2 linked regions of the Geothrix sp. 21YS21S-2 genome follow. The protein of the gene in region 1 interacts with the protein of each later gene in a pairwise test. Links are inferred from orthologs where the notes say so. Each region holds a gene or a part of one and is shown on either strand. Other genes may lie near its edges.

Region 1 (4,130 bases):
AGGACAACCTCCACTGGAAGGGGGCCCCCGTGGGCAACGGCTCGCGCATCCAGCGCGGCTATCGGGCCCCCTACGACGCAACCGTCGTGCGCCGGCTCCTGGAGGCCGGGGCGGTGCCGGTGGCCAAGGCCAACATGGACGAGTTCGCCATGGGCTCCAGCGGCGAGCACAGCGCCTCGGGCCCCGCCCGCAACCCCTGGGACACCACCCGGGTCCCCGGGGGCAGTTCCTCGGGCTCCGTGGTCTCCGTGGCCGCGGGCTATGCCCCCTTCGCCCTGGGCACCGACACGGGCGGGTCCGTGAGGCTGCCGGGGAGCTTCTGCAACGTGACCGCCCTGCGGCCCACCTACGGCGTGCTGAGCCGTTACGGCGTCACGGCCATGGCCTCCTCCCTGGACATCGTCGGACCCGTGGCCGGCTCCGCCCGGGACCTGGCGGCGGTCCTCTCCGTCATGGCCGGTCCCGATCCCCTGGACGCCACCAGCGTGGACCTGCCCGGACGGGAGCGCCTGGGCGACCTCCGGCCCCGCGCGCTCAAGGGCCTGCGGGTGGGCCTGCCCCGCGAGTACTTCGGCGAAGGCATCGACGCCGGCGTCAGGGACGTCCTGGAGACGGCGCTGCGCGACCTGGAGGCCCAGGGCGCCGAGCTGGTGGAGGTCTCCCTGCCCCACACCCCCTTCGCCATCGACACCTACTACCTCATCAACACCTCCGAGGTCTCCAGCAACCTCTCCCGCTTCGACGGCGTGCGGTACGGCGCCAGGGCGGCTTCGGACACCCTGGACGGCATGATCGCCGGCACCCGGGACGCGGGCTTCGGCATGGAGGCCAAGCGCCGGATCCTGCTGGGGGCGTTCTGCCTGTCCAAGGGCTACTACGAGGCCTTCTACCTGAAGGCCCAGAAGGCCCGGACCCTCATCACGCGGGACTTCGCGGCCGCCTTCGGGAAGGTGGACGTCCTGGCCACCCCCGTGAGCCCGACCACCGCCTTCCCCCTGGGGGAAAGGACCGGCGATCCCCTGGCGATGTACCTGTCGGACGTCTTCACCGTCACCCCCGCGCTGGCGGCCCTGCCCGCTCTTTCCATGCCCGCGGGTTTCGCCTCGGGCCTGCCCGTGGGACTGCAGCTCATCGGCCCCTCCCTATCGGATGTCCCCCTGCTGGAGCTGGCCCACGCCTACCAGCGGATCACGAAGCACCACACCGAGGCGCCCCGCCTCGACAGCTAGGAGCACGAACATGGCTTTCGACGTCGTCATGCCCCAGATGGGGGAATCCATCGCCGAGGCAACGATCCTGAAGTGGCACCGGCAGCCGGGTGAGGCCATCGGCAAGGACGAGACCCTCTACGAGATCTCGACGGACAAGGTGGACGCCGAGATCCCCGCCCCCATCGCCGGCACCCTGCTGGAGATCCTCGTGGACGTGAACGTCACCGTCCCCGTGGGCACCGTGGTGGCGCGCATCGGGGCCGCCGGGGAGAAGCCCGCCGCCGGCGGGTCCGAGCCCAAGGCCGCTCCGGCAGCGGCGCCCCAGGCCGCCGCTGCGCAAGCCGCCCCGGCCCCCGCCGCCCCCGCGGCCCCGGCCGAAGACACCCTCGAGGGCCGCCTGCGGACCCGGTCCAGCCCACTGGTGCGCCGCATGGCGCAGGACCACGGCGTGGACCTGACCGCCGTGCCGGGGTCGGGCATGATGGGCCGGGTCACCAAGCAGGACATGGAGGCCTTCCTGACCGCCAAGCCCGCCGCCCCCGTGGCCGCCGCACCCAAGGCCGCCCCCGCCCCGGCCGCGCCCTCCGTCCCCGCCTTCGCCCCCGGCGAGCGGGTCCGGGTCGAGCCCATGACCCGCATGCGCAAGATCATAAGCGACAACATGGTCCTCTCGAAGCACACCAGCGCCCACGTGTACACCGTGTTCGAGATCGACATGTCCAACGTGTCCAGACTGCGCGCCAGGCACAAGCAGGCCTTCGAGGCCGCCTACGGCACGAAGCTGAGCTACATGCCCTTCGCCATGATGGCCGCCGCCAAGGCCCTCCGGGCCTATCCGGTGGTCAACGCCAGCGTCGACGGGGATTCCATCGTCTACAAGCAGGACGTGCACCTGGGCATCGCCGTGGCCCTGGACTGGGGCCTCATCGTCCCCGTTGTGAAGAACGCCGACCAGCTGAACCTGGGCGGCCTGGCCCTGGCCCTCAACGACCTGGCCGGCCGCGCCCGCTCCAAGCAGCTCAAGCCCGACGAGATCTCCGGTGGGACCTTCACCATCACCAACCCCGGCGTCTTCGGCGACACCTTCGGCCTGCCCGTGATCAACCAGCCCCAGGTGGCCATCATGGGCATGGGCGCCGTGAAGAAGCGCCCCGTGGTCGTGACCGACGACCTGGGCCAGGACGTCCTGGCCATCCGCGAAGTGATGTTCAGCGCCCTCAGCTTCGACCACCGCATCATCGACGGCTCCACCGCCGACCTGTTCATGGCCGCGGTCAAGAAGGAACTGGAGACCTCGGACTTCGGCCTGGCCTAGAAGCTTCTGCCCACAAGGAAAGCGCCCACCGCGAGGTGGGCGCTTCCGATGTTCAGGGGTTTCGCACTACTTCTTGGCGGGAACCCACTTCTTGCCTTCGTCGGTCAGGTTGGTCTTGGTGCAGGGCATGGCGGTGTGGCAGGTCTTGCAGGTGACCTTGGGATCCTTGGCCTTGGCTTCCTTCTGGATGGTCACGCTGGCGAACGAGAACGACGCGGCGCAGAGGGCGACGGCGATGGCGAGGATGGAACGCTTCATTGGAACCTCCAAAAGGTAGGCCAAGTTTAACGAGGGAACCCGGGCCGATCAAGAGAACAAGACCTCCAGGTCGCAAATATTAACGACCTATACGTTCCGGGTGCCGGTCGTCCGGAAGATCTACCACCCCAACAGATAGGCGAACATCAAGGGCGCCACGATGGTCGCGTCGCTCTCCACGATGAACTTGGGGGTGTCCGCCCCCAGCTTGCCCCAGGTGATCTTCTCGTTGGGCACGGCGCCCGAGTAGGAGCCGTAGCTGGTGGTGGAGTCGCTGATCTGGCAGAAGTAGCCCCAGAGCGGCGCCTCCAGCTCCAGGTCCTGGTGGAGCATGGGCACCACGCAGATGGGGAAGTCCCCCGCGATGCCGCCGCCGATCTGGAACATGCCCAGGGTGCAGTCCTTCGTGACGTCCTGGTAGAAGCGGGCCAGCCAGGTCATGTACTCGATGCCGGTGCGGACCGTGTGGACGTTCTTCACGTCCCCGCGGATCACGGCGGCGGCGTACATGTTGCCCAGGGTGCTGTCCTCCCAGCCGGGAACGACGATCGGGAGGTTCTTCTCGCAGGCGGCGATCATCCAGCTGTTCTTCACGTCGATCTGGTAGTGCTCCTCGAGGGCGCCGCTGCGCAGGAGGCGGTAGAGGAACTCGTGCGGGAAATGGCGTTCCCCGGCCGCGTCGGCCCCCGTCCACTCCTTGAGGATGGCCTTCTCGATGCGGCGCATGGCCTCCATCTCGGGGATGCAGGTGTCCGTGACCCGGTTCATGTGGCGGTCCAGGAGGGCCTTCTCGTCCGCGGGGGTGAGGTCCCGGTAGTGGGGCACGCGCTCGTAGTAGTCGTGGGCCACCAGGTTGAAGACGTCCTCCTCCAGGTTGGCGCCGGTGCAGGTGATGAGGTGCACCTTGTCCTGGCGGATCATCTCGGCGAGGCTCAGACCCAGCTCGGCCGTGCTCATGGCCCCCGCCAGGCTCACCATCATCTTTCCGCCTTCCAGGAGGTGGGTGCGGTACCCTTCGGCCGCGTCGACCATGGCCGCCGCGTTGAAGTGGCGGAAATGGTGCTTGATGAACGAACCCACGGGACCGGGGGTGAACGTGGCGGTGCTCGGCATGGTCGACTCCATTCAAAGGCATACAGATCCCAGGGTTCCCTGGGGGCCGATGCGAAGCATACCACGGCCTAGCGGCCTCCCCGCTTCCCGGCCCGGAAGAGCGCCAGGACCGCCACGTCCCGGGCCCCTGCGGCCCCCAGGGCCTGGGCGCACCTGAGCAGGGTCGTTCCGGTGGTCCAGACGTCGTCCACCAGGAGCACGGCCTCCCCCTCCACCGACGCTCCGGGCTCCAG
Region 2 (3,715 bases), 2.1 Mb from region 1 along the record:
AGGGCATGCAGAACGTCCCTGAATACGCGGTGAGGATCAAGTCGGCCGAGGTGGTCGCCGCGCCATGAAAAGGCCTTTCCTCAAGCCCTTCCTGGTGCTGATGTACGCCTTCCTGATGCTCTTCGTTTTCACGGTGGCGGGCTTCCTGATGGCGGCCTTCATGGGCGGCCGCCGGGCCATGGGCAGGGTGGCCCAGATCTACTTCGCCCACATGGGCCGGATCTGGGGGGTGCGCCACGAGGTCGACGGGTGGGAGGACCTGCCCGAGGACATCCGGGAGGGGCGCCAGCCGGTGATCTACATCGCCAACCACACGTCCTACCTGGACGCCATGATGCTGACCTGCAACCTGCCGAACCATCCGGTGTACCTCGCCAAGATCGAGATGCTGCTCATCCCTGTGCTGGGCCCGGCCTGCTGGATGGGCGGGTGCATCTTCATCAACCGCCGCAACCGGCCCAAGGCCATCGCGTCCCTCAAGCGCGCCGCGCGCCTCATCCACGACGGGGCCACCGTCGCCGCCTTCCCCGAGGGCACCCGCACCCGGGACGGGGAGCTGCTGCCCTTCAAGAAGGGAGTCTTCAACCTCGCCCAGGACGCCGACGTCCCCCTGGTGCCCCTGGGCCTCACGGGCGGCTTCGGGATGCTCCCCGCGGGCGGATGGCGGGTGACCCCGGGCACCTTCCGCATCCACGTGGGCCGGCCCATCCATCCCTCCGCTTTTGAGGACCTGGACCTCCTCAGGGAGACGGCCCGGGAAGCCGTGAAAGCGCTGGTGGCCAAAGGGTAGCGAGGGTGGGAACATGGGGGTTGGATCTTTCTGACCTTCCAGGAGTGCGGCAATGGCCCAATTCGACCTCATCGTCATCGGTTCCGGCCCCGGAGGCTACATCGCGGCCATCCGCGGCGCCCAGCTCGGGCTGGCCACCGCCATCGTGGAAAAGGATCCCGCGGGCCTGGGGGGCACCTGCCTGCGCCGGGGCTGCATTCCCGCAAAGACCTGGCTGGAGACGGCCCACCGGTACGACCAGATGTCCGACCTCGCCGAGTACGGCATCGGCGGCGTGGACGTCTCGGCCCTCAGGGCCGACCTTGCCGCCATCGTGAAGCGCAAGAACCGCATCGTCATGAAGAACGGCAAGGGCGTCGAGTTCCTCATGAAGAAGAACAAGGTCACCGTGCTCAAGGGCGCCGGCAGGCTCCTGGGCGGCGGGAAGGTGGACGTGGCGGGGGAGACGCACGAGGCCCGGAAGATCATCCTGGCCACGGGCTCCGTGCCCAAGGAACTCCCCGGCATGGAGACCGACGGCGTGCGCGTGGTGAACAGCGACCACCTCATGGACATGACCGAGCTGCCCAGCCACCTCGTGATCCTGGGCGCGGGCGCCATCGGCGTGGAGTTCGCCTCGGTCTTCGCGCGGCTGGGCTCCAAGGTGACGCTGGTGGAGTTCATGGACCGGATCCTGCCCATCGAGGACGCCGCCATGGGCGAGGAGCTGGCGAAGATCCTGGCCAAGAAGGACAAGATCGACGTTCGGGTGAAGACGAAGATCGCCTCCATCGAGCGCTTCCCCGACAAGGTCGTCTGCCGCCTGGAGGGCGACAAGGGCGGCGTGGTGGAATGCAGCCACCTGCTGGTGGCCGTGGGCCGCGGCCCGGTCACCGCCGGCGTGGGCCTCGAAGCCACCAAGGCCGTGGTGGACCGCGGCTTCGTGGAGGTGGACGCCTTCCTCGCCACCGCCGAGCCCGGCCTCTACGCCATCGGCGACATCGTGCGCACCCCCATGCTGGCCCACGTGGCCTCCGACGAGGGCATCGTCGCCGCCGAGCACGCCGCGAAGGAACTGGGCAGGGACGCGCACCCCCACCCCATCAACTACGACCGGGTGCCCAGCGTCACCTACTGCGACCCCGAGGTGGGCTGCATCGGCCTCACCGAGGCCCAGGCCCGGGACAAGGGCTACGACGTCCAGGTGGGCTCCTTCCCCTTCATGCCTCTGGCCAAGGCCAACATCATCGGCGAGCCCCACGGCTTCGTGAAGATCGTGGCCGATAAGACGTACGGCGAGATCCTCGGCATCCACATCGTCGGCCCCAAGGCCACGGAACTGGTGGCCTCGAGCCTCGCGCTGCTGGGCGGCGAATTCACCGTGGACGAGCTCATCAACACGATGTACCCCCACCCCACCCTCAACGAGGCCTTCCCCGAGGCGGCCCGCGCCGTGTACGGCCGGGCCCTGAACGCCTAGGGAATCACCACATCGGCCTTCGCCCCCGCGGAGCGGCCCTGATGGGTCACGCAGCGCACCACGACGGTTCCGGTACCGGACTGGGCGAAAACGCCATCGGCCTTGATGGGCTGCCAGGTGAAGCCGTCGCCGGTGCGCCGTTCGGCCAGGGTGCCGTCGGGCTCCAGGAAGTCGGCCGTATAGGCGACGGGCAGGATATCGTTCGGGCCGCCCTGCATCGTGAAGCGGGCCTGGCAGGTTCCGCCCCGGGGGTCCACGTTGCCGCGGTCGGCGATCAGGTAGCCGGGGTGGCACGCCTTGATGTCCCAGGGGTCGTTCAGGCAGGGAACGAGACGGGATTCCGGGGCCGGGCCGAAGTCCCGGAAGCCCGGGGCATCCACCTGTCCGAGGCGTGTGGTCACCCTGCCGTTTCCCAGGTTGATCTCCCGCACCGCGTGGCCGTCCAGCACATAGAGCCTGGTCCGGTCGGCCAAACGACGAGGAAGCACGATCCCCTTGAGGTTGGTGAACTGGGCCGTGCGGGGCAGGCCGTCCCGGGTGCCCGGGTTGCCGGGCTGGCCGGCGAAGGTGGAGACCCGGCCGGACAGGTCCAGCCTGCGCACCGCCGCGTTGCCCTGGTCCGCGATGTACAGAGTCGCGTCCAGCCGGTTCCAGGCCAGGCCCAGCGGCGTGCTGAAGCGGGCCAGGCCCGGGTCGTCGGCGGCATTGGCATGTCCCGCTTCGCCGGGCATGCCCGCGAGGGTTCCGACGGTGCCGTCGGCCGCCACGGTCCGGATGACGTGGTTGCCGCTGTCGGCCACCAGCAGGCGCCAGGGCATGTCCCCCCAGGCCATCCGGGCCAGGGTCAGGAAGGTGGGCCGGTTGAACCGGACGGGACCCTTCCGGGCCCCCGTCAGGAAGGCCAGCGCGCGGCCCAGGCAGCTCCGGGCCACGGGCGAGTCCAGGTGGCCCGGCTGGCCCGGTTCCCCGCACCAGGTCCGAACCTCGCCCTCCCCGTCCAGGACCCGCAGGACATGGTCCCCGGCATCGGCCACCAGGGCGGCGCCCTGGGGGCCGTGACCCGGCTTCAGGGCGGCCAGGCCGGAGGGCTCGCTGAACCCGGCCGAGGGGGTTTCAGGGCGGCCCGGCCAGGGGAACAGGCCCCGGGGAAGGAGGGGCCGGGTTTCCACGCAGCTGGCCCAGGCCGTGTCCGGGTCCGGGACGAGCGACTCCACCCGGCACAGGTCGGCCCAGGCGTTCAGGGTGAGGACCGCCCGGTCCTGCCCGGAGACGTCGCGCCGCACGGTCTCCGCGCCCTGCCGGCAGGTGAGCAGCGTGCCGGCAGAAACCGGGCGGGGCTTCCACGTGAGCTGCGCGGGCAGGCCATAGCCCACCTCCAGGGGCTGGGCCCGGATGGTGTCCCGCATGGGAAGCGCCGCGCCGGGACGCCGGCGGGTGTCCCAGTCCATGAAGGGCAGGGCGGCGGT

The links. Proteins that work in one complex are often made in the same cells at the same time.
Region 2: the proteins of RAH40_RS06675 (region 1) and lpdA interact in binary tests that used the Escherichia coli proteins (3 or more experiments, as listed by UniProt). The link is inferred for Geothrix sp. 21YS21S-2 from one-to-one orthologs.

The regions. Positions count from the first base shown.
Region 1 is NZ_CP132910.1:1,469,132-1,473,261, forward strand. The notes cover bases 575-3,382. They hold RAH40_RS06675 (dihydrolipoamide acetyltransferase family protein), read left to right. Parts: upstream 575-1,239; coding sequence 1,240-2,526; downstream 2,527-3,382. Other genes in these bases: gatA (Asp-tRNA(Asn)/Glu-tRNA(Gln) amidotransferase subunit GatA), read left to right, coding at 575-1,229; RAH40_RS06680 (hypothetical protein), read right to left, coding at 2,593-2,784; RAH40_RS06685 (deoxyhypusine synthase family protein), read right to left, coding at 2,905-3,382. In the rest of the region: more of gatA, read left to right, coding at 1-574; more of RAH40_RS06685, read right to left, coding at 3,383-3,897; RAH40_RS06690 (ComF family protein), read right to left, coding at 3,966-4,130. UniProt on the Escherichia coli protein: E2 component of the 2-oxoglutarate dehydrogenase (OGDH) complex which catalyzes the second step in the conversion of 2-oxoglutarate to succinyl-CoA and CO(2).
Region 2 is NZ_CP132910.1:3,596,293-3,600,007, forward strand. What follows is about bases 143-3,045. They hold lpdA (dihydrolipoyl dehydrogenase), read left to right. Parts: upstream 143-842; coding sequence 843-2,249; downstream 2,250-3,045. Other genes in these bases: RAH40_RS15885 (1-acyl-sn-glycerol-3-phosphate acyltransferase), read left to right, coding at 143-790; RAH40_RS15895 (hypothetical protein), read right to left, coding at 2,246-3,045. Outside these bases: RAH40_RS15880 (peptidylprolyl isomerase), read left to right, coding at 1-68; more of RAH40_RS15885, read left to right, coding at 65-142; more of RAH40_RS15895, read right to left, coding at 3,046-3,715. UniProt on the Escherichia coli protein: Lipoamide dehydrogenase is a component of the glycine cleavage system as well as of the alpha-ketoacid dehydrogenase complexes.